3 regions of the Anaerosinus sp. genome follow, and region 2 is predicted to be linked to each of the others. Evidence: riboswitches for the same ligand, from Rfam matches in the RefSeq annotation. Region 2 holds a riboswitch; each other region holds the start of a gene.
What was found. Region 2 has a riboswitch for cobalamin ahead of ACWZFG_RS02225 (methylmalonyl-CoA mutase family protein). Riboswitches for the same ligand answer to the same signal wherever they lie in the genome.
Positions count from the first base shown of each region.

Region 1 (10,502 bases), on a different contig from region 2:
GGGCGAGGGGAAGATGTGTTAAAAGAAAAAAGAAAAGTAAAAGGGAGAGGTTTATGATGAGTGAAAATTTATTTGCGTACACAGCAACGGATGCAGGATATTCTACAGGAACGGCTGGAGCAATTCACGGTGACAGAACGGCAGCTTCAGCAACCGCATTTACAGCAGTAAAGAATAAAATTGGGTCAGGTTTAAATGGTGATCCAGCATTCTTTAATTTTTTTGAAGGAAATAGCAGTCGGTTGGTTTTACGTCAATATACGTATAGCACTACGGACTTAAGAGCAAATCAAATTATTGCACCACAGGGCAATTGGCAAGCTCCTTTAGCTACGCCAACTTGGTCAGCGGTGGCAAATTTGCACGGTGTAGCAAATTATAGCAGTAGTTGGCTATATGCAACAGGATATGATTTATCAAAAATCGCGGTTGTGAACATGGGGACCGACTATAGTCAAGACTTTGAATATAGTTTCCCAACAAGTTTTACGAATTTTACGAATCCCTATGCGGATGGTGTTTTTCATGGTGAAGCTATGGTTGTAGTTGGTACTTCGCTGTATGCATTGTTTTATGTCAATAAAGGCAGTGGATACGGAACTTATTATGACAGCATTGTAGCAAAGTTTAATATTGATACCGATTTGGGGGAACTAACTTTTGATAGCTATGTTACGGCTGGGAAAAATTCCTTTACGCTGGATTTATATAATAATAAGCTCTATGTTTGCTCATTAGGCGGTATGCAGAATGCGGGTAGCGGCAATGCGGAAACAAAGCTGAGTATTATTGATTTAGGTAAATTTACCCAAGCCGGAGTTACGCATGTGACGATTGACAGTCCGACGACGAATGGTGATTTTCGTGATATTTCTATTGTGAATGATAACCATGTGTACTTATTCTTAGGTCATTATGATGCAAGTTATGGAAATTTAGTTGGTGGTGTTTATCATACGACACTGGCAAATTTAACAACGCCAAGTACTTGGACAAAGATTATTGATGTAAATTCTATGGGGTATCTATGGGGAATTCATGCGGATGGTTATCGCTTGTGGTTTGTTAAAGGAACGCCAATTGATGTTTTTGATGGAACGCCAACTACAACAGTTACAGCAAGCAAAGCATTCAGTATTACCGACATGAGCGATTTTGATGGTGGTAATTTGAACTCAGCTTGCTTTATTGCACCAGATGTGGCTGGGGCAGGAAAGCTGAAAGCTGCAGGCGTTTCTGCACCAACAGCATCTAAATCCCTTGCTTCACATATTCGCTTAGCGCGTGAAGCATGTGAATTAGCAGAAAAATGTAAAAAACAAAGAGTGTGTGCGTTTGATATAGAGTGTTGAAAAGTGTTAGGGAAAAGTTAGACCTAGGCTTTTTAGTGTCTAGGTCTAACTTTATATTTAAATGAGAAAGCCAAGAGGAATAGTGATGAAAAAATGGTTTCTAGTGGGTGCTTTTACTCTGTTATGTAACATGTTTTTTTCTGTAGGTTTTGCAATGGAAGAAAATAAAGATTCAGCAATAGATTGGGAAATTAGCGTGAAGGAAAAGCTTACACCAGAGGAGATAGAAGCAATGCGCTGGACAGAGGTATTTCAAAATGAATTGGCGCAATATTTTTTCGAAGTGAAGTCGATTCAACCAGACAGCGCAGATAAAGATCAAGTGCATGTTACTATAAAAGCAATCTATAAGGATAAAGCGGTGATTAAAAAGCTAAATGAACAATATCAAAAAAAAATGGAGGGAGAAGATAGCATAGCTTATAGTGAGATGCAGATGATTTTTCAGCTTCGTAAAAGAATGTATGCAGTGAAAAATTTAAAATTGTATAGCTCCAAAGGAGTGCTTATCGCGGAGCAAACGAAAGCAGTAAGTTTTGTTCCTGTGCCAGTGAAAACTTTTGCAGATACGATGTACGATTTTGTCAGGAAATGTGCACAAAATTAATAGGTATGAAATGACAAAAGAATTAGAAACTTATTGTAAATAAAATGACTATATTGGGGAATGAAAGAAGTATTTTTATAAAAGATAAGATGAATGATAAAAAAATCTACAGATAATGTTGCTAAATAAAAACAAAAGGAGTATACTCTTATTTTGTAAGAAAATGAAAAGTAATACAAAAATGAATAAAGATGGAATGGGTGTCGAAAGACTTAATAGGGAAGTCCGGTGAAAAACCGGTGCGGTCCCGCCGCTGTAACAGGGAGTAAGGCTACATGAATGTCACTGGGAGAAATCTTGGGAAGGCGTAGCCAAGCGATGATCTGGAGCCAGAAGAACTGCCTATTTAACAATCACTGTTAGACCTGCGAGCGATGGGAAGGGGATTTCTGAAATTTGTTGATATGATATTTTTATGTTGATATTGTTTTGGATTCCAAAGTCTTCTGTCTATCGTAGGTGGAAGATTTTTTTATTTTTAAATCCAGAGACATTAAATTAAAACATGATGGTATCAGATAGGGGTTCTAGTAGGATTTAAAATGTGAAATTTTGTCCGTAAAAAATATATAACGAAGAAATGGGTGTCGAAAGACTTAATAGGGAAGTCCGGTGAAAAACCGGTGCGGTCCCGCCGCTGTAACAGGGAGTAAGGCTATATGAATGTCACTGGGAGAAATCTTGGGAAGGCGTAGCCAAGCAATGATCTGGAGCCAGAAGAACTGCCTATTTAACAATCACTGTTAGACCTGCGAGCGATGGGAAGGGGATTATGAAGCATAGGTTTATTTCCTATGCATTCATATCACTTCTGTCAAACATGGCAGAAGTTTTTTTATTGAATTTTATAAGTAGGGATGAGATTGAAGAAGATGGATAGTAAATGGTTATATCAAATCAAAACGAAAAAAAAGCGCCGCTATCAAAATATAGCAGCGTGCGTAGTTTGTACGTTAGCCTTGGGCTTTGCTACACCGGCTGGGGTGGTATGGGCTGATGAAGCAGAGAAAGATATTGAAAAAATATCAAATACAGAGAATGAACTAGACCAGTATACGTTAGATACTGTTACTGTTGAAGCAAAGCGCCCAGATTGGGAGTCAAAATTATCTCCAGGCACAGTAACTGTGATTCGTCCTGACGATTACAAAGGTGAGCAGAAAACATTGCCGGAACTCTTAAAAAAGGTTCCAGGAGTACATGTGCGTGAAGTAAATGGGAAAGGTCAGTATACGACTGTAACAGTTAGAGGTTCAACAGCGGCGCAAGTTGGGGTTTTTCTAGATGGGGTTTTATCAAATTTAGGTGGAGATGCAGCTGTTGATATATCTACAATTCCCGTTGATAATGTTGAGCGGATAGAAGTATATCGTGGTTATATACCAACTCGTTTTGCTGGAACTTTTATGGGTGGTGTTATCAATATAGTAACGAAGAAACCCACCAAGGCAAATATATCGGCAGAAGTTGGCAAATCCTCTTATGGTGGTACAAGGGCAGCTTTGGAAATAACCAATCCATTAGGTAGTGGTAGTTTGCTGATTGGAATTAACCATGATGACAGTGATCAAAAATTTAAATATGAAAATTATGCAGCTGGAAGAAATATATCGGATGCTCAGTTAAGCATAAATTCGTTGCAAGAAGACGTAAATGATTTTAATCCCAAAATGATAGATATGTTAACAAGCGGACGCAAACCGCTTATTTCTATGAGTGATACAGATAAAGATTACTACAAAGCCAATCCTGATGCGTGGGTAGAATTTATTAGAAACACAGGTGACAATAGCTTAAGTCATGCGATAGAAGATAATGCAAGAAATGTAGCACAAAAGTCTGATATGAGTACTTTTAGGCAAACGATGATTGACATGGGCATCAAAGATAAATATATTGCTGAGGGATATCCTGAAACTGGATGGACGAATTGGTGGGATTATGCCGGTGAGGACTGGAATCACCATGGTAGTGAAACAGGGATTATAAATGATAATGTAAAGAATCAAATTATTGATACATATGTGCAAAATACAACGCCTAAAATTATTGATGAATGGACAACTATTGTTGATCCGGATAAAAGTACGTCATTAGCAAGTTCGAAAGAAGACTTAGAAGCGGCGAAAAAGAAACTTAAGGCATTGCAGGATAAAGAAAGATACCGCAGATATAACGATTATAAAAAAGATAGCGCTATTATCAAATGGCAGGACGATAACTTTGTGATTAAAGGAAGCTGGAACAAACTGCAAAGACATTTACCTGATAGTTTATGGGGAGATAGTGTTAACGATGCAGCCACGAATGCATTAGTAGATACAAAAGATATTTTTTATGCGTCAAGTCGTAAACAGGATCTTGAGAATAGTGAAATCCTTTTACAAAATAGGGCGCAATATAAAAAGTTGGAATGGGGCTGGATGATCGACTATCTTCATCAAGATAAAAAATATAAGACGGAACATATGTTAGATTATCCTAATAACTTTAGGTGGAATAATATTCCGCTAAGAGAGTGGAGTCATTATCAATCTGATAAATATAATGTACAGCTTGATGGAAATTATCAAATTAATGATAACCAGATGTTAGAATATCAGTTTAACTTTTCTCATGAAAAGTTAAACATTAAAGGTTCGTTATTAGATAAAGTTCTTGGTGATGATGTTATAGGAAATATATTAGGACAAACTCGTAACAGATATGAGCAAGATTTATTTAATGTGCAGATACAAGATGCGATTACATTGGATAAAGAAGGTACATTCATATTGACTCCAAGTATTCGTTATAATCAATCAAAAATTACTGGGTTTAGTGATGGAAAACGTTTTCCGGTAAATCAAAGTAATAAATTTCATTGGTTACATCAAGAAGATAGTCAGACGGATGGCAAATCTACTTGGCAATTAGCGTTGAAAAAAGATTTTAATGATAGCTTTAGTCTTCGCATGACAGGTGGTACTTATTATAGACTGCTTAATATGTATGAAATTGCCGGTGATGGTGCTGGAATTTTGCCGGCGTCACGAGATGGAAGTAGTTCAATTTTTCCATTGCCGGAAGAAGGAAAGCAGTTTGATATTAGTGCTTTATGGAACGGTAAAACCTTGGGGGCAGACAATAATACTACATTAACTTATTTTTGGCGTGATTCAGATAATATGCTTCAATTGGTGCGTGCAGGTCTTGATTATTGGTCTTATTTTAATGATAGCCGAGCCAAAGTGCATGGCATTGAGTTAGAAAGCCAATTTAAGTGGAATAAATACTCTTTAGATTTACGTACCACTTATACTAAAGTGCATGCGCAGAAAAAAAATACAGCAGTTCATTATCCATATACCGATATATGGATGACTTATCAGCCGGAATGGGAAAGTAGCTTGCGTTTAACTTATACACCAAATAATAAAATATCTATTTTTAGTGAATTGCATTATACAGATGAATATTTTACTAGTACTAGTCGAGATTCTCGTGGTGGCAACTATGCTTATTTGTCGGGAAAACCAGTGAGCTCTTTAACCGTAATCAACGCAGGCGTTAAATGGAAACCAGAGAGAGATTGGCAAATTAATATCGGTTGTAATGACATCTTTAATAAAGGACCTAAACAAAAAATCTATAGTCCTATTGCCTTTACTGAAGATGGGTATATCAATGCAGAGTTTCCTTTACAAGGAAGAACTTACTATGCAACCGTTAAATATGAATTTTAAATGAGAGGAGTGTTTTAGGATTTATGAAAAAAATAGTGTTAAGAAAAAAGAAAAATTCTATAACGAAAAAGAAGTATGCTAGACTTTTAGCGATGATTTTAGGTGGATGCTTAATGACTGGCAATGTTTTTGCTGCAGATTTAGCGGCAGTTGCTTCTTCGGATTACACAAATAGTCAAGTAGGAAAAGTCACGGGGTCAAGAGTAACTACGCATGTTGATTCAGATCCATCAGCAGGCGTTATTAAAGGGTTAAATGGGGATGCCGGTTTATATGCAATTAATGAAAATGGTGAAAGTAAACTGATTTTGAGACAATATACTTACAGTACGACTGAGTTAAAACCCAATCGTGTATTGGATGTAAACGGAGATTGGAATAACCCTGATCAGACTGGAGTGATAAAAGCAGTTGCCAATATGCATGCAGCTGCCTCTAATGGAAAATATTTATTTGCGGCAGGATATGATTTAGGTCAAATTGGTGTAGCAGAAATTGCAGAAAGCTCTTTAAAAGACCAACCGAGTTTAGCTGTTAATTTAAAGAATTGCATTAATGAAAATTGTAGTGCTGGTTATGGTGAAAAGACTACGGTGCATGGTGAAGGCATTGCAGTACGGGGCGATAAACTTTACTTAGTTGCAAGTGTTAATTTGGAAGGGGGCTATGACAATTATGACAATGGATATTTATTGCAATTTAATATTAAAGATAATGGAAGTTTAGAGTTTAATAGTTATTCTAGAGTAGGTAAAAATGCGGATCAGGTACGATTAAGTTTTTATAATGATTCAGTGTTTGTTCCATTTATTGGCGGAAAGCAAAATTATGGATCTGGTAATGCGGAATCAAGAATTGATGTTGTCAAAATTTCTAATGGACAATTAAATACAACATCCCAGGCCATAAAAAAACCGGAAAATGTTAAGTGTGATTTTAGAAACTTAAAAATTTTGCCGAATGGCACAGCTTACGTAATGACCTATAATTTAGCTGCAGCAGGCAGTGGAATGGATGCGCATGTTTATAAGACGACTGTATCTAATTTGCTGTCGGAAAATCCGAAAAATTGGGAAGAAATTGTTAATGGTCAGTATGAAGGTTGGTTTGGTAAGCTGGATGCGGAGTATTATACTAAACGGCTATGGCTGGAAGCCGGCGATAAATTACAGGTATATACCGATGGCAGTACTAAGCCGATTGTTTGGAATGCGAAAGATTTTTCTACCGATGAGCAATATTCTCTGTTCAATTCAGTTGAAATCATACCTACTGATACTGTAAATGGCAAGCTTGCTCAATTAAAATTCATGGCAGATGAAGGATTGACCCAATCGTCACAAACATTGAATAAAATAATAAATTTGAATGCAACGAGTAATAGCGGTGACTATAAAAGTAGCATTACAGGGACAGCAGATGATATACAGTATAATGCAGTAACAAATGATAACAGTCATTATCATTTTGATGCGGATAAAACAATAAACTTGGGACTCGAAAAAGCAGGGGGGAATTTAGATAACAATATTTTAGCAGATATCTATGCAAATGATGGCAACGATATTGTAATTGACGCTAGTGCAAATACATTGCAATTGCAAGCTAAAAATTATATTGGAACTCCGGTGGGGATTTTTGCGGGAAATGGTAAAAATGTGAGCATTAACGCCGGAAATTTAAATATTATTACAAGTGGATATGAAGGTGGAAATAGTCTAACCAATGCTGTTTGGAATGATGCCAGTAAAGATAAAACGAGTATAATTGAAATCAATGCTCCGGTAAATATTTCGATGAGTGGCGGTCTGGGTGGAAACGGAATTGCAATACAAAAAACGGATCGCTGGGGCGAGAAAAGTAATGAAGCAAATGATAGTTCAAAGGTTATCATTCATGGAGATGTGAGCATTTTAGGTGCAGATAATACGGTATGGGGAATACCTGTAAATTCTGAAAATGTTTATTCGCGATTTAATAATGCAGGTATTTTAACGGCTGTTGATAAAAGTGAAGTCGTAATTGATGGTAATGTCGATTTTGCTGTATACGGAAATGGTGTTACGACAAATGCGAAAGATAGTAAGGTTAGTATCAATGGCGGAAAGATTGTGACTCCGTTAGCTACTCAATATGGATACTATGCATTATCATCTTATCTCGGTACCATCAATATGAATACGGGACTAGATGGAAAAACAGTAGGGAGTAATACGGTTAAACTCGATGGTGATTTATTTACACTAAATACCGGTACAATAAATCTTGCATTAACAGATAAAAATTCTTATTTAAATGGAATCATTGATAATGGTGGTACAGCAAATCTATATTTGCAAAATGGTGCCACTTGGTATAATACAAAACAGAATAATCGTTATGCAGATGATAATGAAGATATAGGCGCAGGGCAGCTTAGTCATGTAAGTCGTCTTACAGGTGGAAACACACCACAAAATCGCGGTTTGATTTATCAAAAAGACAGCAACCCGATTACGATCGATAGGTATAGCGGAAATACTTTGGCTTGGTATGATCATAATACATCATCTCCAACTGAAATAATTGGTGGGGCTATTCATATAAAATCGGCAGATTTAGATTCTACGATGACTTTATGGACAGGAAATAATGGGGTTAATACAGCAGATAGTGCTACAGATAATGAAAAAACAATTTTAAATACCGTATTGGATAATCTTGCAAAAAAACTGGTTTATGAAGGGTATAAAGGTAAGGTTGAAAATAATTTAAAAGGAACAGTTGGTATCGCGGAAGGAATGACATCTTCATCGGCGTTAAAAAGTGGGGATATCGCATTTAGTGAAATAACAGGAGAAGGGAGTTATCAAAGTGCGAGTACTCCATCAATCCCTACAGAACAGGTTACTACATCCTTTACGACAACTTTGACCGGACTTAAGGATAATGATATCCAATATGTAAATGGCGGCGTGGTTCAAAAAAATGGGACGGGACAAGAGGAATATCGTCTTACGAAAGATAGTACGATTACCGTGGATGATCAAAATGTAACGGCGAGCAATATTGGCTATTATCCGGCAGTCGTTGGAATTTTAGGCAATGGAAATGACATTACCGTTGCTGCGGAGGGAAAATCTCTGGATTTGGATTGTGTAAGCACAACGGGAACCAGTCAAGCAATCGGTGTATATACAAATAAAAACGTAAATGTACAGGCTAATAATTTGAACATTAAAGCTACTGCTGCAGGAAAAACGGCTGTAGGGATTTTTGTCCAAAATGGCGGTCAGGCTGTAATCAATGGAAATGTTGCTATGACAGTCAAAAATTCTACTGATGGTGATGCAGATGGAATTTATCTTTATAACGGCGGCTCTAAGCTCACGATTAATGGTGACCTAAATATGAAAGGAAATGGTGAAGGAGATTTAGCCTATGGGGTTTTAGCTGCTCAAAAAGGTGGGTATGGAACAAAGGTATATCAAGCTAAAGGCCTTTATATGTGCGATAACAGTACTGACGGTGGGGAAGTAAAGATTACCGGAAAAGCTGATATTGCCGTTAAAGGTACCGGAGTCGATATGCGAGGGAGCAAGAACAATAAAATAACGATTGATAATGGAAGTATTATCACACCTGAAAGTACAACCGATGAATTTAAAGCGGTTGGTATTGCAGCAGGTACTTTTAATATGGGAATGACGGATCAAGGAATTGCAAACGGGAAGGATGTAACTGTCAAAGGACAAATTTATGCTTTAGATAAAGGGACAATCAATCTCGGATTAGGTAGTAGTAATTCCTTGTTTGCGGGCGTTGTTAGTAATACGAACGGTGGCGCTATTAATTTATTTTTAGAAAAGGGTGCTACATGGGAAAATACGCTTAATTCAAAATCAGCTACTTTTAATGGCAGTCATGTCAATACAGTATCGGGTGGAAAAACAAAACAAAATCAGGGTGTAATTTCTCAAAAAGACAGCAACCCGATTACAATTGATAAGTATAGCGGATATACTACTGTTTTATATGGGCATGACAAGACAACACCGACCAATATCATTGGTGGAAATTTGACGATAAATAGTGCGTTAGGCGATAGCTTTATCACATTGCGCACGGATAATGTAGGATTAAATACTGATTCTGATAAAGCAAATGACAAAAATCTGGTAAGTGAAACGTTAAATGCTTTAGCAAATAAATTGTACTATACTGCCTATGCAAATGGAGAAAAAAATCTTAGCGGTATGGTAGAGATTGCTGAAGGGTTAACGTCTGCTTCCGCAAGGAAAAAATCTGGATCTATAGCGTATAAAACAGATGGTCAAGGACAATATGAATATACGCAAGCTGTAGATGCACCTAAAACTGATCCTATTACAAAAAGTATGACATTAACTGATGATTATGAAGCTATAGCCACAGTGGCAAACGCGTATGGTGATAAATATGTAAGTGCATTGTTTAATGGCAGTGAAAGTACATCAAAACAAAATCCAATGGTTATTGATATGGCAGGACATAATTTAACGTTGAAATCAGAAAGCCCTGACAAGATTGCAGCTGGTATGTTTGTTAGTGCAAATGATTATATCAATGTAAAAAACAATGATGCTACTAAAAAATTATCTATCAGTTCGACGATTAATGATACCCGCGGTGCAATGGGGATTCAGTTAGATGGGAATTCTCATTTAGCTATTTCAGGTGCGGTAGATATCGATGGCGTATCAACGAATGGGGATAGTGTAACAGGAATTCATATCCAGGGGCAAAATAGTGATATCAAGATTGATGGTCCATTAACGATGAAAAATATAACAGCAAAAC
Region 1 is NZ_CBDNNH010000002.1:96,105-106,606, forward strand. It holds gene ACWZFG_RS00765 (hypothetical protein) at 57-1,352, shown strand; gene ACWZFG_RS00770 (hypothetical protein) at 1,438-1,959, shown strand; cobalamin riboswitch at 2,141-2,319, shown strand; cobalamin riboswitch at 2,525-2,703, shown strand; gene ACWZFG_RS00775 (TonB-dependent receptor) at 2,817-5,684, shown strand; gene ACWZFG_RS00780 (autotransporter outer membrane beta-barrel domain-containing protein) at 5,708-10,502, shown strand, end outside.
Region 1: linked by a shared signal. The riboswitch ahead of ACWZFG_RS00775 (TonB-dependent receptor) and the one ahead of ACWZFG_RS02225 (methylmalonyl-CoA mutase family protein) in region 2 are both predicted to bind cobalamin.

Region 2 (10,502 bases):
CGCGAATCAATATGCGCCTGTCTACGTGCTGCCGCTTCTTCGATTCTCATTTTTGGCAAACCTGTATCAATTGCTTTTGCCATACCACCAAGTGCTTCAACTTCTTGAATATGTGCCCAAGCGCTTTTTACCAGTTCTTGTGTTAATGCCTCTACATAATAGGAACCGCCCCACGGATCCACAACTTTACAAATTTTTGTTTCATCTTGTAAATATAATTGTGTGTTACGAGCAATACGTGCCGAGAAATCTGTTGGTAAGGCAATTGCTTCATCAAGTGCATTCGTATGCAATGATTGTGTATGTCCAAGTGCTGCTGCCATCGCCTCAATACATGTCCGAACAACATTATTAAATGGATCTTGCTCAGTTAAGCTCCAACCAGAAGTTTGCGAATGTGTTCTAAGTGCCATGGATTTTGTTTTTTGCGGATTAAATTGTTTAATAATCTTTGCCCATAGCAAACGTCCAGCACGCATCTTAGCAACTTCCATAAAGTAATTTTTTCCCATTGCCCAAAAGAAGGATAAGCGTGGTGCAAATGCATCCACACTTAATCCAGCATTTACTCCTGTTCTAATATATTCAAGCCCATCGGCAAGCGTATAACCAAGTTCAATATCCGCTGTCGCTCCAGCCTCCTGCATGTGATAACCCGAGATACTAATACTGTTAAACTTCGGCATAAATTGCGAAGTATAAGCAAAAATATCGCCGATAATCCGCATCGATGCTGCTGGCGGATAAATGTACGTATTACGCACCATGAATTCTTTTAATATATCATTTTGGATTGTACCAGCTAAAACTTCTTGTTTTACCCCTTGTTCTTCTGCTGCAACAATATAGAATGCTAGTACCGGAAGCACCGCTCCATTCATTGTCATTGATACTGACATTTTATCTAATGGAATTCCCGAAAATAAAATTTCCATGTCAAGGATTGAATCAACAGCAACCCCTGCTTTACCAACATCACCAACAACGCGTGGATGATCGGAATCATAGCCACGATGTGTTGCCAAGTCAAAAGCGATAGACAAACCTTTCTGCCCAGCTGCTAAGTTACGACGATAAAACGCATTACTTTCTTCCGCCGTAGAAAACCCTGCATATTGGCGAACTGTCCACGGACGAGTTACATACATTGTTGGATAAGGGCCACGCAGAAATGGTGGAATCCCTGCGACATAATGTAAATGATTCATCCCTGCTAAATCACTTCTCGTATATAGCGGTTTTAAATCAATTTGTTCCATCGTCCGTTGATACAATTCTTTAACACTACACCCCGTTTGTGCTTCTAATCTATCTTTCCATTCAGCAAAACTCTCTTGTTTTGCCTGTCCTTGAAAAGCCATTTTTGTAAAATCAGGTTGCATTATTTTATCCCTCCTTGTTGTTGTAGCCAAGTCAAGATATTATAGCAATTTGCCCGAACATGAATAAATTCCTCAACTCCTGCTTCACGATAAGATGCTTCATATTCTGGTGCTGGTGCGCCAGCAAGCATAACAATCATTTCTGGCTTTTCAGCTTTTATTTTTTTCGCAACTGGTGGAACAAGTTCTGGATACGTATCATCGGTTGAACAGATAATTGCAACCAACGCACCTGATTTTACCGCTGCCTCGGCAGCCTCATCGGTTGTCATAAATCCATCATTTTTAAGTACCTCAAAGCCACCTACTTCGAAGAACCCCGTACTAAAGTCAGCTCTAGGTTTATGTTGCGGTATTTTCCCCATGTTCGCTAAAAAGATTTTTAATTTTTCGCCATGCTCGGCTTCATATGCTTTTGCTTTATCACGTAACTGTTCAAACTGCTCTGTAAAACGATGTTTCTCTACCATACAAGCAATGCTTTCACCATCGCTATTTTCATATAAAATATTTCTTGCATCCTCAAGCGTTGCTCCCGCACTAAATGCAGCTTCTAATACATTGATGAAATCATCTGACTTGTTTTGTATGCTTTGTCTTAACTGTAATAATTTTTCATCACGGAATTTTTCATCAACATCATTAACAAAATCGTTAATTTGCTTTGTCCGTGTTTCTTTTATCGCAGCTACATCAAGTTCATTTTTCTCTAGCAATTCTTCTAGCACATTCGCATACATATTTACACCAACAGCACGGTCTGCACGTTGTGCTAATTTTTTGAAGCGCTGCATCAACACATCTTTTACATCGCCTTGTACTTTTCCAGCCTTTAACGCTGCAATCATGCCACCGTCAACTTCAACCTGTTGCATTACTTGCCATGACTTCTCAGCTACTTGTTTTGTTAAAGACTCGATATACCAGGATCCACCTGCCGGATCGACCGGTTGACATAAATTACATTCGTTTTGTAACATAATCTGCGTGTTTCTTGCAATACGTCTAGAAAACTCATCACCTAAACGAATCGCTGAATCAAAAGGCTGTACTTCTAAACTATCAATCCCACCAACAACCGCAGAGAAGGCTTCTGTTGTTGTTCTAAGCATATTTACATATGGATCATATACTGTTTTATTAAAGTTCGCAGTACATGCATGAATAATCATTTTTTGTGCTTCTTTATCACCGCCAAAACTTTCAACAACTTTAGACCATAACTGTCTTGCTGCTCTAAGTTTTGCAATTTCCATAAAGAACATTGCACCTAAGGAAAAAGTAAATTGCATTTGTTTTGCAATTGTATTTATCTCTAGTCCACGTTTTTGTAATTCACGAATATAAGTAATCGCCGTAGCCAAAACATAACCTAATTCTTGAACAGCACTAGCTCCACCATCGCTATACACTTGCCCATCCAAGATAATCGTTCTTAACTCTGGCACATTTTTTTCTGTCCATTTCACTGTTTTTGCAAGTTCATCGAATAAATCATCTAACGATGCAGATAACTCCCCTTTTGCTACCAATACACCAATTGGATCAGCACCAATACAGCCATGTACATCAGTAAGTTTCTGAGAATTCGCTTTTAACATTGCACTGAGCATACTAATCATCAAGCTATTATTTGCACCACAATTGACATATAATTGATACTTTCTCAAATCCAATCCAGCAAAAACTTCGTACATATCTTGAATCGTACTGATTGATACACCACCCTTTTGAATTTGCTTGTCAATCTTATCACCATTTTGTCCTTGTTTTGTAAGTGCATCAAGTTTAATATTGATGGCAGTTGCACCTTTTTCCAACTCATGTTTAATTAATTTGTTTAATTTTGCTGGAATAACATCATCCATTTGTTGCGCAATAAGCCAAGGCTTTGTTATATAGCCCCCCTCATGTGTTCCCCGCATATAATTTTCCATGCCAGGCAAGTTTGATAATTCTTCAGGATTCGGTGCCATTTCCATCGTATACATTGGCTCTAAAGTGATGCCCTCATAGGTTTTCGTAAACAATTTTTTCTCGAAACTGCCACCTTTTAGCGTTGCAATTGCTTCTTGTTTCCACTCCTCATAATCAGGAGCAACAAACTCATCAAGGCTAACCATAGGAAGCTCGGTTTCTTGTAGCTCTTTTTCTTCTGCTTGTTTCATATTCCTAATCCTTTCCCTCAGTGCACTGATAACTTATTAAAGAGTTTTTATTAAAAAAGAGAAGACAAGAGTGCCTTCCCTTGTTTGAAAAAGGATGTCTCCTAACGGAAACATCGGGCATACGCCCAGTACAATAAAAAATAAAATATATGAGCAATGTTCTCCGCCAAAGCTAAGAAGCGGAGAAAACTTTTTGACTAAAATAAAAAATCCTTCTTTGCCTACAATTGCAAAGAAGGATTTAAAGTTAATATATATTTACTAAATAAAAAATCTCGACAAATATAAGTCGAGATAAATAGATTTAGCAATCTATAAATCTCCTTCCCATCGCTCGCAGGTCAAACGGTGATTGTTAATTAGGCAGTTCTCCTGGCTCTAGTTCATCGCTCGCTCAGTCTTCCCAGAATTTTTCCAGTGACATTTGTTGAGTTCGCTCCCTAATACAGTGGCGGGACCGCGTTGGCATTTAACCAAACTTCCCTATTAAGTCCTTTCGGACACCTAATTCTATATATGAAATTTTATTTACTCTCATAAACAAGGCTTATCTTATCACTATGATTTATTTATGTCAATAGTGTTTGCATATATTTTTTTACAAAAATTCTTATTTTACCAACAACTTTATGCAAACTAACATAAAGTTATTTAAAAATCTGAATTTGCCCGCACCACTTTTTCCATTCCAACGCCCCAGTAACAATAATATTAGGTGGCGTTCCAATCATCGTCATAATCCCACCAAACCCAGCAGCAAATGCTAGTGGCATCAACCACCTAGATACAGGGATTTTCGCAACTGAACAAATGCCAATAATAACATCAGTCGTTCCTTTATTAGAACTAATAGAGGACAATATCGCGGCAACTAACATAATTGCAATCATTAACTTATTTTCACTTTTTCCAGAGCCTTTTACGACGATATTGCCAATTTTCTGTGTGAATGAATCGAAACACATAGCCAAGAAACCATAACACAAAAAATATAATGGACATGTTGACTGCTATATTTAAAAACGGATTTGTCGTCACTGGTTGCATATTACTTTCACCTCAATAATCATTTTAAAATTGCATAAAAAAACATATCTCTGCTAATCATTGAGATTGCCAAAAGCATCTATCCCATTATACAGTGGTGTGGATGATGGTGGAAAAGCATATGCTGTCAAAATGGAAAGGATCCATAGAGGTAACACACATAAAAAGTTGATGACGATTTTTTTTATTTTTCTTTTCATAGTTTCCCCCTTTTCACTTTTTCGTAGATTTGCATTATCTTCTGCTCTGTTTTTGTATACAAATAAGTACTTCTTGCAGAAATAAACTACCTTATTATAATTTATGAAAAGAAGAATAAATTGGAAACAATCATTTTTAGGTTCTTCATCCTTTATCCGATAATTAACCTGCTCTAAGACTCCCATCTTCTACAAGCGGGAGTTATATCCATTGAGCACAGGCGAGCGATTAAATCCCTGGATAACGATTTATAAAATTCAGATGGAGTTAAAACTCCATCTGAATTAAGAACTCTATTTATAAATATTGCTTTTATAGATGGTTATAACTATCTATAGGAGGTGATTTGATTGAGTCATATTGATATCAAAAAAACAATGGAGCAAACACTTTGTCAAAAGCAAGAGGAAGTTAGAAACTACCAACGATTTGCACATGCATTTGATGACCCAGAAGCTGCAAAAATGTTTGCACATTTTGCAGAAGCAGAAATGCTTCACGCAACGCAACTTATTGATATGCTAAAAAAATTTAATTAAAAAGCATAGCAAAATACGCCCGAGAGTTTATTCTCTTAGGGCGTATTTTTATACGGCGGGACTATGGGTCTCGGTAAGAGCTAGCGCTCTTACTGAGATATCTTTGTTTATCATTTGTCGTTTCAGTACGAACATGCTACAATGATATTCATCTACAAAGAAAAGAGGTTTAGCTGTGCAATTTCTTAAAGAACTCTATCATTATCTACCAATAAACGAACAAGAAATCTCAGATAAAAAAGCGATGAGTCTAATGATTGAAAAATTTCCCGATACAATTTTATTACGTGACAACACAATTGCTCATATAGCTGTTTCTGGTTTTATTGTCAATCAAACTTATGATAAAACCTTGATGATTCATCATAATATCTATCAATCCTGGGGATGGACTGGTGGACACGCGGATGGCGATAGTAATTTATTGCAGGTTGCAATAAAAGAAGCAAAAGAAGAAACGGGAATCTCACAAGCTGCACCACTTACTAATTCACTTGCCGGAATTGATATTCTCCCTGTATTCAGTCATATGAAACAAGGGAAATTCGTCAATACACATTTACATCTTTGTTTTTCTTATCTGCTTATTGCTGATGAGTCAGAAACATTACAATACAAACCTGATGAAAACAGCGGAGTAAAATGGCTACCCTTTAGTCAAATTTCTAACTATTGTTCAGAAGCTCATATGATCCCTGTATATGAAAAATTAATTCAAAAGGTAAAATACTATGCAAACAAATAGTACAACAATGATGCTTAAAGAAATCGTTACACCCTTACTCCGTTGGTATCATAGCCATGCACGCATTTTACCTTGGCGTGAAAATCCTAATCCTTACTTCGTCTGGATATCCGAAATCATGCTCCAACAAACACGCGTCGAAGCAGTGAAACCATATTTTGATCGTTTTATTTCCGCCTTGCCAACCGTTGAGTCATTAGCTGAAGTTCCCGAAAATGAATTATTAAAACTTTGGGAAGGATTAGGCTATTATAACCGTGCCCGAAATTTACAAAAAGCAGCACAAGAAATTGTTATAAATTATGACGGAAAGCTTCCTGCAAACTATAAAAAACTTCTTGCATTGCCCGGGATTGGTCCTTATACAGCTGGAGCCATTTCCTCTATCGCTTATCAAATTCCCGTTCCAGCAGTTGATGGAAATGTTTTAAGAGTGATTACACGTTTACTAGCAAGCCGCGATGATATTATGAAAGAAAAAACTCGCAAAAAAATTGAATCGTACCTTGCGCAAGTTATCCCCGCAAATGAAGCGGGTAATTTTAATCAATCCTTAATGGAGCTCGGTGCAACGGTTTGTTTACCGAAAGGAGCCGTAAAATGCTATAGCTGCCCGCTCAAGCAAATTTGTTTGAGTTTCGCTGAAGATTGCATAAGTGAAATCCCTGTAAAAGCACCTAAAAAAACTAAACGTATAGAAAGTTATACGATGCTTCGCTTACAATATGAAAATAAAATTGCTTTGCAAAAAAGACCATCCACCGGCTTACTTGCAAGCCTATGGGAATTACCTCACTTAGATGATCACATGGGGCAAGCACAAATAATTCATTATCTCCAAGAAAAAAACTATAAAGTAAAAAATATTACTCCGCTTCCGCCTTCCAAACACATTTTCACCCATATTGAATGGCATATGATAGGATATTACATTGAGTTAGAACAAATTCCTGTCAAAAGCAATTATCATTGGATTTCACCACAAAACCTTATAGATGATTATGCCATTCCAACGGCTTTTAAAGGTTATCTCTAAATTTTAAAAATAGATTTTCTGTTAATAATGCTTTTATAAACTTTAAATATGTTTATAAAAGCATTATATTTCCCCTAATATATTTATTTTTATCTAGCAAATTAATATTATGCCTTCATTATTTAGCTGGCTTTACTTTGACAATAACACATCATTTCTACTATACTCTTATTTATGACATTTTAAGAATAATAGGAAAAGGTGTGATTTTTTTGAATCTATTCCGAACAAAAAGCATAGAAGATATGCGTGCCATGGCTAAAAATTCTGGTATGGTAAAAAATTTAGGAGCAATTGATTTGGTTTTGCTCGGCATCGGCTGTGTTATCGGAACGGGAATTTTTGTGTTGACTGGCGTTGCTGCTGCAAAATATGCGGGACCTGCCGTAATGATTTCTTTTATTATTTCTGGTTTAGCCTGTGCTTTTGCTGGCCTTGCCTATGCAGAATTTGCTTCTATCGTTCCTTCATCAGGTAGTGCCTATACATACACTTATGCATCCTTAGGTGAATTTATCGCGTTTCTCGTTGGTTGGAATCTAATTTTAGAGTATACTGTAACTTCTAGTGCCGTTGCTTCTGGCTGGTCGGGTTATGTTGTTGGATTACTAAAGTCGACTGGGATAGAATTGCCACATGCATTCACTTTAGTTCCTGCTGATGGTGGCATTGTAAATATTCCAGCCATTTTAATTACAATGTTTTTAAGCTTATTGCTAATTCGCGGTACACAAGAAAGTGCCAAATTAAATAAAATTTTAGTATTTATTAAATTAGTAGCCGTATTTATCTTTCTTGCTCTTGCCGGTCCTAAAGTAAATCCTGTAAACTGGGAGCCATTTATGCCTTTCGGATTTTCTGGCATTGCGAGTGGTGCCGCTATTGTTTTCTTTGCTTACATTGGATTTGATGCTGTTGCGACCTCAGCAGAAGAATGTCGCAATCCATCTCGTGATTTACCAATTGGTATTATTGGGTCTTTACTGGTTTGTACAGTATTGTATGTTGTTGTTGCTGGAGTCTTAACAGGTGTTGTTCCTTATACTGAATTAAATAATCCCGAACCTGTAGCTTTTGCGCTGCGCTATATCGGGTACAATATCGGCTCTGCATTAGTTGCAGTAGGTGCAATTGCTGGTATTACTACAGTGTTACTCGTTCTTCTTTACGGACAAGCACGTATTTTCTTCGCGATGTCTCGTGACGGAATGGTTCCTGCAAAAGTATGTAAAATTCATTCCCGTTACAAAACACCATACCTTGTTACAATTCTTGGTGCAATCTTGGTATCGTTAATTGCAGGCTTTGCTCCTATCGGCTTGATTGCTGAAATGGCGAATATCGGTACATTAAGTGCATTTCTAATTGCTGCAATAGGTGTCTTGGTTCTGAGATTTACGAAACCTGATTTACCACGTAATTTTAAATGTCCATTTATTTACCTTGTATCACCACTTGCTGTAATTGCATGTGGGTACCTCATGTATAATCTTCCCTTCGATACTTGGGTACGTTTCTTCGTTTGGTGCGCAATTGGCATATTCGTTTATTTTAGTTATAGCTACAAACACAGTGCAATCGCGGACCATGATGAAAATTAAAACAACTTTATAATTTATTAAAAAGCCCCTTAAATGTTTTCAAAACATTTAAGGGGCTTTTTAGTAGGATAGAAAATGAATATCTCAAGATTATATTAGTAGTAAATACAATCTTTACTTTTATTGAAAAGTACCATTATAAATTAACCTTTGTCACTATCGACACATTATCCGCAGCAATAATTATTTTCGATACTAATTTTCTATTCCAGTGAGAGTATTTCTCGTATGTATTAGTATTATTATCGCAATTATAGTAAATAAGCTACTATATAACCAAATCTCACCATACAAATTAGTATAGTAAAAATAATATTTTCTATTATCCTAAAAGATCATCTTTCACTTTTTCAATGCCAATTCGCTCAATCATACGACCAAACCGCTCATATTTTCTTGCATTTTCCTTATAATATTTTATTACTTTTTCAACTAAAGGCACTACTTCTTCTCTAGTAATATTTTCTGTCAATTTATCCGCTATTCTAGGTAAAACACCGGCACTACCGCCAATCACAATTGTATAACCTTTATTATTTCCCATAACCCCTAAATCTCTAACTGCATTTTCTGAACAGGAATTCGGGCAACCCGATACGGCAATTTTAAATTTCGCTGGAAGATCCATGCCGTGATACATTTTATCAATTTCTAATCCTAATGATACAGTGTCTTGTTGCGCCCGTTTACAAAAAGTTTGGGCAGGACAAATTCTAACACTACGTACACAGCTACCAATCGGACAACCTTTTTCCATTCCTAATTCGTTCCAAACAGCATCTAAATCATCTTCCTGAATACCTATAAGCGCTAATCGTTGCGAAGATGTAACTTTAATCGCAGCTGCATTATATTTATCAAGAACATCTGCCATTTTCCGTAATATATTACTATCGGTAATAATGCCGCCCGGAATATGCGGAGCAACTGCATATGTTTTTTTATCTCGTTGAAGAATCGCACCTTGTTCTAAAATATCTTTTTTTATTTCCATAAAATATTTCTCCCCATAAAAAGTTATGTAAACTACATAATTAAAGAGGCAAGTATGATTTTCCTGCTTATTTTTTTAAATGAAGTAAGTGAAAAATCTAAAACTTGTTTATCTCTTCTGTTTACGTCGAAAATATAAAATACCAACAACTATTACCATCAATATAATAAAAACAATACTTACTTCATGTCCTATCGTTCGTAATACCTGCCAATTTTCACCTAATGCCATACCTATATAAAGAATTAACGCAGTCCATGGTAATGAACCTAAAATCGTATAAAATACAAATTTATATAGATTCACCCCTGCGAATCCAGCTGGCAATGAAATAAATGTACGAATAACAGGCAACATTCTACTAAAAAACACCGCACTAATTCCATACGTATCAAACCAATGCTGTGCACTATCTACATGCGATTTTTTCATTAAAAAATATTTTCCATACTGATCTACAAACGGTCGTCCACCATATTTCCCTACATAATAGGCAAAGAGCGAACCAACTAAACCACCAACCATTCCCCAAAACAAAGCTCCGCTAAAAGACATCTTTCCAATAAAAATTAAATACCCTCCAAACCCTAGAATTAGCTCACTAGGGATTGGAATACAAGCATTTTCTAATGCCATTAAAAAAGCGACTGCAAAATATCCCCATGAGTTAATAAACTCTAAAAAAACTTCCGTAAACTGTTCCATATAAATCTCCATTCCTGTCCTATTTATCAAATTATTTTATACTCTATTTTGAAAACAGACCATTATTATTATAAAACCAATAAA
Region 2 is NZ_CBDNNH010000003.1:6,002-16,503, reverse strand. It holds gene scpA (methylmalonyl-CoA mutase) at 1-1,382, opposite strand, end outside; gene ACWZFG_RS02225 (methylmalonyl-CoA mutase family protein) at 1,382-3,550, opposite strand; cobalamin riboswitch at 3,896-4,073, opposite strand; gene ACWZFG_RS02220 (SLC13 family permease) at 4,198-4,515, opposite strand; gene ACWZFG_RS02215 (ferritin family protein) at 5,149-5,337, shown strand; gene ACWZFG_RS02210 (NUDIX hydrolase) at 5,513-6,082, shown strand; gene mutY (A/G-specific adenine glycosylase) at 6,069-7,118, shown strand; gene ACWZFG_RS02200 (amino acid permease) at 7,331-8,719, shown strand; gene ACWZFG_RS02195 (NAD(P)/FAD-dependent oxidoreductase) at 9,042-9,713, opposite strand; gene ACWZFG_RS02190 (DedA family protein) at 9,822-10,418, opposite strand.

Region 3 (10,502 bases), on a different contig from region 2:
CGCCTACAAAATACGCCTAGCCTGTACAAATGTATCGTGTGGCGTTTCAATTGTTTTAATTGTAGAAGTCTAAAGATAAATTGTCAATACTTCTATTAACGCACAAACGCACCATTTGTCCCCTTGCAGTGCACATTTCATAATCTAATTTACGAAATTCCTAGAAAACAGTCCACTCTGTAAACTAAAAAAAATTATTAATTTACTTTTTATAAAGAAAAAAAGTGGCAGAAAAATTCTGCCACTTTTCATTTAATTCAATCAATTATTTGTTTGGATTAATCTTTTCTTTAAATACTTTTTCACCATTTTTCATTTCAAGAACAACCGCACTCTTTATTGGATCATGCGTTGCACTCATTGTAATAATCCCTGTACCAACCTGTAAATCTTTTGTTTCTTCTAAAGCTACACGAATTTTTTCCGGATCATCGCTGCCGGCACGTTTAATTGCATCAATTAACATCATGCCGCCATCGTAGCCAAGAGCGGCGAATACGCTTGGTTCTTGACCATATTCAGCTTTATATGCTTCAATAAAGCTTTTTACGCTTGCATCATTATCCTGCACGGAGTAATGAGAGCTGAAATATGTATTGTTTAATGGGTCAGCACCAGCAATTTCAGTAAGCTTGGAATCATCCCAACCATCTGTACCGATTAATGGAATGTTAATACCAAGTTCACGTGCTTGCTTAACGATCTTGCCAACTTCTTCATAATAAGCTGGGATAAAAATAACATCAGGATTTCCTGCTTTTAATTTCGTTAATGTAGATTTAAAGTCTTGATCTTTTTGTAAGAAAGCTTCTTGTGCTACAACTTTGCCACCTTGCGCTTCGAAAATCTTTGTAAATACTTCCGCCAAACTCTTAGAATAGTCAGAACTTGCATCTACATAGATTGCCGCTGTTTTTGCATTTAATGTTTTCGTCGCGAAGTTCGCCATTACTTCCCCTTGTAACGGATCAATAAAGCAACTGCGGAAAGCATAAGGTTTTACTTTCCCATTTTCAACTGTAATTTTAGGATTTGTCCCCATTGGTGCAATTAATGGAATTTTATTATCTTCCGCAATTTGCAAAGTCGCCAATACATTTGAAGTTGTAGCTGGCCCAACAACTACTTTTACTTTATCATTAGAAATCAATTTTGTTGTTGCATTTGCTGCTTCAGAAGCTTCTGATTTATTATCCGCAACTACAAGATTAATTTGTTTACCAAGTACACCACCCTTTTCATTGGCTTGCTTAATTGCTAACTTAAGCCCATTAAGACCTTGTGAACCATAGTTAGCAACTCCACCTGTCAATTCAAAGTTTGCTCCAATTTTAATTTCACTGCTATTGGATGCTTGATTACCACCACATCCGGTAAATATTGCGCCCATCATCGTTACACCTAAAGCTAAACTTGTGAGTGCCATGAGCTTTTTTCCCAATTTCATTATAAATCCCTCCCATTATAGATCCCTAGTATACAGACTCTTGCGTTCCGGTCTGTATGACCATGTGACTATTATAGTTTACACGATTTACAATAGTCAAGTATTATTTTTATATTTTTGTATATTGTAAATGTACATTTGTTTTTATTTAATGTAAGAAAAAAGGTCTACGAATATTCTTCCGTAGACCCTTAGCTTTATTAAAAATATAACTTAGTTATCTAAAATCAAACTACACCATGGGCAATCATAGCATCCGCCACTTTTTTGAAACCAGCAATGTTAGAACCAACAACTAGATTTCCCTTGAATCCATATTCTTCCGCAGCTTTTGTGGAGTTTTCATAGATATTTTTCATAATATCTTTTAATTTATTATCAACTTCTTCAAATGTCCAGCTATAACGCATAGAATTTTGCGACATTTCAAGCGCAGACACTGCTACACCGCCAGCATTTGCAGCTTTTGCAGGAGCAAATAAAACGCCTTTTTCTAAAAAATAATCAATTGCATCTAGCGTTGATGGCATATTTGCACCTTCGCCAACAGCAAATACACCATTTTCCACAAGTACTTTTGCAGATTCTAAATCAATTTCGCCTTGTGTTGCACAAGGAAGCGCAACATCGCACTTAATCGTCCAAATACCCTTACAACCTTCATGATACTCCGCATTTTGACGAGCTTTTATATATTCAGAAATTCTACCACGTTTAACTTCTTTAATTTCTTTTACAACATCAAGATCAATACCATCTTTATCGTAGATATATCCATTAGAATCAGAGCAAGCCACCACTTTAGCACCAAATTCCTGCGCCTTTTCGATTGCATAAGTAGCAACATTTCCAGACCCAGAAATCACTACTGTTTTACCTGCTAAAGATTCATTTGCATCTGCAAGCATATGTCGAACAAAGTATAACAACCCGTATCCAGTTGCCTCTTTACGTGCCAAGCTTCCCCAGTACCCTAAACCCTTACCAGTTAAAACACCAGCTTCATAAGCGTTTCTGATGCGTTTATATTGTCCAAATAAATAGCCAATCTCTCTGCCGCCAACGCCTATATCCCCTGCTGGTACATCTGTATCTTGACCAATATGACGAGATAATTCCGTCATAAAACTTTGGCAAAAACGCATGATTTCGTTATCAGATTTTCCTTTTGGATCAAAGTTAGAACCGCCTTTACCACCACCGATTGGCAGTCCTGTTAGAGAATTTTTAAAAATTTGTTCAAATCCTAAGAATTTAATAATGCTTAAATTCACACTTGGATGTAAGCGCAATCCGCCTTTGTATGGACCAATTGCACTGTTAAATTGTACACGATAGCCTTTATTCACTTGAACTTTGCCTTGATCATCCACCCAAGGAACTCTGAACATAATCACGCGTTCGGGTTCAACAATGCGCTCTAAAATAGCTTGTTCTTGATATTCTGGATGCTTTTCTACCACAGGTGCGATAGAAGTCAATACCTCTTTAACCGTTGCATGAAACTCTTCCTCACCTGGATTATCAGCAATTACCTTATCAATAATCTTTTGTACATACATCATGTTTTTCCTTACCCCCAATTAAAGATTCAATACCCTACATTTATATATTATTACTTTCCACAGTAAAAATTGTCAATATATACATCGATTGTGCATTGTATACATGATTTTTGCCTTTATTTTGCATATTTATGCTAGAAAATCAATTTAAATTTTTTAGTATTGGAAATACGTTTAAATTTGTTCACATATTGAATGTAAAAACTTAGAAGGAGGTGAGGCAAATGGCAGTAAATAAAGGTAATGAAGCAACAAAGTTAATTCTCAAAGTTCAAACTGGAACAAATAAACTCGGTAATCTGGTTTATACATCAAGAACTTTCAGTAAATTCAATCCATCAATCGCTGATAACGATTTATTCTTAATCGGTGAAGCGATGGCAAGTTTACAAAAGTATCCGCTTACATCTATCAATCGCCAAGACAGTTTTGCATTAGCTTCGGAATAAGCATGGTATTAAATGAAATATAGAAAGGAGGAATGATCTATGGCAAAAACATTAGAGATGGTTTTCAAAACTGAAGCTGATAAAGAGCTGAGCATCAGTTTAGCCGAACCTAGGGACAACTTAACACGTAGTGAAGTTGAAAGCGTAATGAATCAATTGATTGCGAAAAACGCAATTGCTTCTACGAATGGAAAGCTAGCTGCAATCGCTGATGTAAAGATCCGTACAACAGATAAAACATCTTTGTTATAGTAACCAAAATAAACCGATAAAAATCAATGATTTTTATCGGCTTATTTTTTATTTCTGGGCTAAAAAATTCATCCGCTTCTTTATTTTTAAAGCGAACTCATGCGCTTCCAGTAAATCGGTTGCATCGGGATGAACAGCAGCCTTTTGCCAGCGTTTCTGCGATTCGATGCTCGGTGCATGTGGATGATTGGCTGGTAATTTTGCTAAGCGGTCTAATAAGTTAGGATCAATCTTTCCCTGACTGGAAAAAGCCCCAACGATTTTGCAATTTGAGCCAAGGTATCGCACAGCATTTGCTAAAGAAATCATCGCATGTTCTCCCATTGCCTCTGCCCCTAATGTTTGAAATAATACAATGGATTTCCCTTGTAGTTTAGCCAAAAATTCTCGTGCTTTTTTATTTGGCATTCCATATTCAACGCTATAGCCAAGAAAAATTACATCATAAATTTCCCACTCAATTTCATCATCAATACTCTTTAAATCCCCTAAATCGGCAATTGCAGAGTACATACTTTCTGCAATCTGCTTTGTATTTCCTGTTTTACTAGAGTAAACAATCAAATATTTGTTCATCTCACGACTCCACCTTATCGCAAATTCATCATTTCTGACATCATTGACATCTGCTTATTTTGGCTGTTTTCCGCTCCATAAATTGCATATTGCAAACCACATAAAATAAATCTTGCGATCCATCTCATCCAATATTTTCCGTGCGTTGTCAACATGATATCATTATTTTTACTTATACAGAGTCCTTGATTTTCCCATAATTTCATATAAGGTAAAAGTCCAGGCTTTAGTTCAATCGCATAACTTTTCTCTAGACCATCTAGATCTAAATAGCCACAGTCTAATTGTCCGCTTATCTTTGCAAATAGCGAAGAAAAGTGATCGCGTTGAAATACCATCGCAAAAGGCTTTTCCTGCTTCTCTACCTTTTTCTTGTATGCATTTAAATCGCGTACTTGAATATATTCCAACTCTCCAATACTGCCTCCGGCTCCAGCACCAAAAGCAAAAATATCACTGCCATTTTTGGCAAGTTTATTATAAAGGCTCTTATCTTTTTCGCCGCATGTAAAATGGCAACAACTCAGCTGCTGCCAAGCATTTTCCTGCAAATAGCTTGCTCCTCGTTCATATAATTTCATTCGCTCATCTGCCGCTGGGCACGGTGGATATGCTCTAGTTTTAAGCTTCTCTTCCAGTATTGAATGAGGAAAACGTTGCAATTTATATAAATCTACCCCTGTAACATTGCATTGCAGTAAGAATTCCAAATCCTTTTGCCAATCTTCCATAGTTTGTCCCGGCAATCCATAGATAAGATCAACGATGACATTTACCCCTGTTTGGGCAAGCGATTTTAGCTTTTCTACAATAACTTTTTGTTCAGCCAACCGTCCTAATTTACGTCGTAAATCCGTAGAAAACGTTTGAACGCCAAAGCTAAAGCGATTTACACCATACTTTAAACAAATCGCTAATTTAGCCTCATTAAAGTCAGTGATATTACTTTCAAATGTAAATTCACAGCCAGATTCCAGTAAAAAAACTTTTCTTATTTTACTTAATAACCGTTCTAACTGATCTTCATTTAATGCACTAGGGCTACCTCCACCGATAAAAACTGCTGAAATCATCTGACTTTGATAGTACTCAAAATCTTCTATTAGTGATAACTCTTGACATAGCAAATCAACATATTCCTCTTGCATTGCTAAATCACTTGGATAGCCACAAAAATTACAGTAACTACAGCGTTGCTTACAAAATGGGATATGTATATATACTGCGCTTTTATTTTTTTTTGCTGCTATCATCGCCTGTTCACGAAAGCGAATTTGCTGTTTAGGTGGCATAATTGGTAGCAGATGACGCGGCGAGTATTGAAGTGTGCAATCATTAAATAACTCACTCATCTTTCGTGTTGCTTTTAGCCCGAATAATTCTTTATGATTTTCCAGTTGCATAAACTCAGCTAATCCATTCGTCAAATTCATCATGATATCTCTTTCCCCCAAATCCATCTTCCTTATCGCGATTCATTTTTCGGATATAATTGTTCTACCATATAGCGGACTGCTTCTGGATATCGCAGCCCGGGATTGAGTAAAAATAAGTTCTCTGATAAAAAGAAAACTTGTTTATTTTTTACTGCCTGCAACTCTAACCATGCCGGATTATTTTCCATTTCTGACTTAATCCGTTCAAGTGCGCCTCCGTTAGCTCCCATTGAAGTAATAAATAATACTTCAGGATCTTTTTCTACGAGTGCTTCCATGCTATATACAATTTTATCTGGGGATGCCATACCATTCATCTTTGCGATTGGCATATCTCCAGACTTAATTGCCAGATCTAAATGAAGTAATGCAGCCACACTTCCTGCGATGCTATCCTCCGTTTCTACGGAAATATCATTCATTGTCGTATGTAAAATCACTGTTTTCTTGCTAACTAATGGAACATTTGCTATAGCATCTTGGACACCGTTATCTAATTTTTTTGCCAAGTCTTGCCCCAAATCTGCATGACCGGAAACCAGCCCTAATAATTCGCAATTTCGTTTTACGTCTTGATAAGTTTTCAGATTAAGTACAATCACCGGAATATGGTTTTCCTCCAATATTGGTAGCAAATTCTCATGCATTCCTTTATAGGCAATGACTAAATCAGGCTGTAAGCTCACTACAGCTTCACTGCTAATTCGATAAACAAAACCAACTTCTGCACTATCTTTATATCGCTCGGGAATCTGAGCAATCTGTGAGGTTGCCCGTCCGACAACTTTCCCCTGTACCTGATCCAAAATTTCTAGAAAGGATGGTGATAACACCACAATTCGTTCTGGTGTATTTGCCAATAACACTTCGCGATGATTATCGTCGATGATTGTCAAGTTCTGGCTATGATTTTCCCCTAAAGTCAAAGATTCTTTATTCCCACATCCAGAAAACAATATACTAGCTGCAATAAATAAAATTGCACTAACCACTATTAATCCTTTATTCATACAACACTCACTTTCAGTCCTAACCAAACTAGAATTTGCAGTTGATTCCAACACGATACATTCTTCCATATACATCTTTATTATAATCATGATAATTGCCGAGATTATCTATGCCTAAGTATAGGCTTGCCCTCGCATCTAAATCTTTTTGTGCTAAGAAATTAACTACTGTAAATGTGCTATTTTCCATTTCTTTATCCCCCGTTGTAATATTGCCATCTTTGCTCGCCCAATAATCAATATTACTTACTACATCCAAGTTAAATTGCCAGTTCGTATCCTTCGGATGATAAAACAATCCTAAATTAAGCTGATGTCTAGGACGATCTTCTAGTCTTTGACTGCTTCCTTGATCTTTTGCATCTAAATAAACATAGCCAAAGTTCAAATCTACTTCATCACTCAATTGATGCTGGATTGAAGCTTCTATTCCTTGCATTCTCGCTTCGGGAATGTTTTTATACGTCATTAATTTGTCTTTTGTCGGTATCATACTGGAAACTAAGTCTCCAGCACTATCCACATATTTACCAGTCCAAGTAGATGTAATTAATTCTTTAACATCATTTCTAAATAAACCAAAATGTCCTGTTGTTTTATCATTCCAATCTTTTTCTAATGCTAATTCATAGTTCCATGATTTTTCCGGCTTAATATTAGGATTTCCCTGGAAATACTGACCTGGTCCGCCCATCGCGCTGCCTGCAAACATTTCCCAAGCATGATAAAGTTCATTAATCGTCGGTGTCTTATAACCTTGTCCCACAACAAACTTTAACCTAGTATCATCAGCAATGTGATAAGTAGATGCTAAATTTCCTGTCCAAGCAGAGTCAAATAAATTACTATGATCAAATCTTATGGATGGTATAAATAGCCATTGATCATTTGGACGAATTTCATCCTGAAAATACAAGGAAACATAGTCAATAGATGCTTCATCACTCGTTTTTTTACTATTTAGATCGGTTTTTATTCTCGTTCCTTCCGATTTATCTTGTCTCCATTCAAAACCAGCTGTAGCTAGATGCTTATCACCCAGTTGCCAGCTGTCTTTTCCTTCAAGGACATTAATTGTACGATTCACCCAATCGAAACTATTTAATGTATAAGGTATAGTAACAATATTATTGCGCCGTGTCTGTTTATAAATAAAATATTCCTTTTCATATTTCGACTGATATGCCCGAACCGACCAATTTTGTTTAGCATCTTCACCCTCATAGCTCAGCGATAAATTCGTACGTTTATTTTCATTTTTATTAATTTTATCTGATTTTGGCATCATCGGATGATAAGATTGCCCCGCTTCTGAACGCTGTGTGTCTTCGTTCAATTGTCCGAAATCAAAACTTAAGCGATTTCCATTTTCAGCCGTATAGGTCATGCCAAAATCAATATTTTGCTCTTTGCCAAAATAATTATTACTTGTTCCTTCATTATCTACATAGAATGGCTTACTATCGTTATAACTTCCCGATATCTTCCAACTCATATTTCCTGTCTCATTGATATCTTGATAAAAAATACTAGTTGTCGGACCTGCACTGTCACCATGTTCATAAAATGAATAATCATAATTAATCGAGCCTTGTTTTTTCATTGGTTGTCGCGTGATAATATTGACAACGCCGCCAATTGCATCGCTTCCATACAGCGAACCGGCAGAACCGCGGATAATTTCAACACGTTCCACATTATCCATATTGATTCGATCGATTTCATGCGCATTGGCTGAGTTATACGAAAGTTCTCCGCTCATCCGTTTGCCATCAACCATAATTAAAACATGTCTTGATTCCGAGCCACGAATTCTCACTTGTGATCTTCCCTGAAAATCCTTCCACAAGGTCACCCCTAGTGCATTTTGCAAAACATCCCGTAACGTTCTAGATTGTCGCTTTTCAATATCTTGACGTGTGATTACTTGTACTGTGGTAGGAACTTCTTTTACTGTCTGATCAGTCCTTGTCGCAGTTACAACAACACCATCTAAATAAAATTCATCCAATACTTCTTCATTTGCCCAAGCAATCTCTCTACCGATTGATAATTGCGTGCCCAATATCATTCCACAAACAATCGCCATCCCGATTGCTTTCTTTTTTTGGCTGTAATGTTTCATCCCCGATTTATCCTCCTAAAAATTTCTTAACTACACAATCCATCTTACTAACAAAAAAATCTACCTCTTCGAAAAGGCAGATTTCAATTATCAGCAAATAAAAACATAAAAACCCAGCACGAAGCTGGGTAAAATAGCAATATAAATGCTGTTATTTTATCCCCTCCCTATCACTCGTAGGTTGTATGGACTGAATGGATGGTCAACATTAAACTTTGAATTGTTCTATCCAACAGTTAACGCAGCATCTAATCTCCATATTCGGTGATTGATAAACAGGCAGTTCTCCTGGCTTTAAATCATCGCTCATCCAAACCTTCCCAAAGTTTTCACCCCAGTGGCATATCTTGGACTAACTCCTTATTACAGTGGCGGGACCGCGCCGGCATTGAACCGAACTTCCCTATTAAGCCCTCACGGGCACCTGTTCCCTTCAATATTTAGTTTTCACATCATTTCAATAAATCGCAAGAAATATTTTCCATGGTAATACTTTATCATCATAACACTGCCCCTCGGGCCTGTCAATAAATTACCTAATTTAACATTTTTCTTGTATATTTCTGTAAAATTATAAATTATTGAAAAAGTTCTTTTTCAGTAAATAGAGATCTTAAGCATTCTTAAATCAACCTTTTATTTAAGTCTCACTTTTATCAAAGGGTCTATCGCTCCAAATGATTATGGCGACGTTCCTTTACAAGTTACATCATCCGTTCAAAATAGCACTAAAAACATTTAATCTTTTTCACATAATTACTCTAACTTTATCGCCCTAACCCAAATAAGCCGACAAAATCAATGATTTTGTCGGCTTATTTTACTTGATTTAATTCTTATTATAGGTTCTATACATATTGATTTTCTCTGCATTTGCCTTCATTGTCCAGATCCCGCATGGGCAAACGCCCGCGCAAATACCACAGCCAATACAACGTTCTGCATCAGAAACATATTCAAATGTACCGTCTGCTTTAACGACTTTACTAATTGCCTTTTCTGGGCAGGATTCAAGACACATACTACAATCTCGGCAAGTACCACAACTAATACAACGATTGAAATCTTGATTTGCCGCTGGCAATTCACAACCATGACATTTTTCAAAGTAAGCTTTATTTATTTGTCCCGCTGGAATAACTTCCTTCTTCACTGCCTGTGCATATGCTTCTCCATTTACGTAAGCATCTGCTGCCATTGCAGCCTTCGCACCAGCCCCAATTGCATCCGTTAAACGGCCAGGTTTCACTACGTCACCAGCCGCAAATACACCAGCCATAACACTCGTATCTGCACCTGGCACTAACCAATCGCGAAATTTGTTTAACCCTTCAGGTAAATAATCTAGGATTGGTGTTTCCCCAACCGTTACAATGACCATGTCGCCTTCAATGAATCTTCCATCCTCAGCGAGAATTCCTTTATCTGTGATTTCTTTCGTCATTACAGGCCAAATGATATCGCCACCAAGAGATTCAAAGTGTTCAATTTCCTTTTTAAAGGCTGCCGGCTTTTGCACATCAATACAAGTTACCTTTTCTGCTCCCATTTCATACGCATCAAGTGCAGCATCCATACCAGAGTTTCCTGCACCGATAACAAGCACATGTTTGCCGACTTTCGGATTTTCACCACGGTTCAC
Region 3 is NZ_CBDNNH010000023.1:118,248-128,749, reverse strand. It holds gene ACWZFG_RS11630 (ABC transporter substrate-binding protein) at 266-1,447, opposite strand; gene gdhA (NADP-specific glutamate dehydrogenase) at 1,675-3,012, opposite strand; gene ACWZFG_RS11620 (DUF1659 domain-containing protein) at 3,237-3,461, shown strand; gene ACWZFG_RS11615 (DUF2922 domain-containing protein) at 3,501-3,713, shown strand; gene ACWZFG_RS11610 (flavodoxin family protein) at 3,762-4,289, opposite strand; gene hutW (heme anaerobic degradation radical SAM methyltransferase ChuW/HutW) at 4,304-5,743, opposite strand; gene ACWZFG_RS11600 (ABC transporter substrate-binding protein) at 5,755-6,735, opposite strand; gene ACWZFG_RS11595 (TonB-dependent receptor plug domain-containing protein) at 6,764-8,860, opposite strand; cobalamin riboswitch at 9,122-9,303, opposite strand; gene ACWZFG_RS11590 (FAD-dependent oxidoreductase) at 9,690-10,502, opposite strand, start outside.
Region 3: linked by a shared signal. The riboswitch ahead of ACWZFG_RS11595 (TonB-dependent receptor plug domain-containing protein) and the one ahead of ACWZFG_RS02225 (methylmalonyl-CoA mutase family protein) in region 2 are both predicted to bind cobalamin.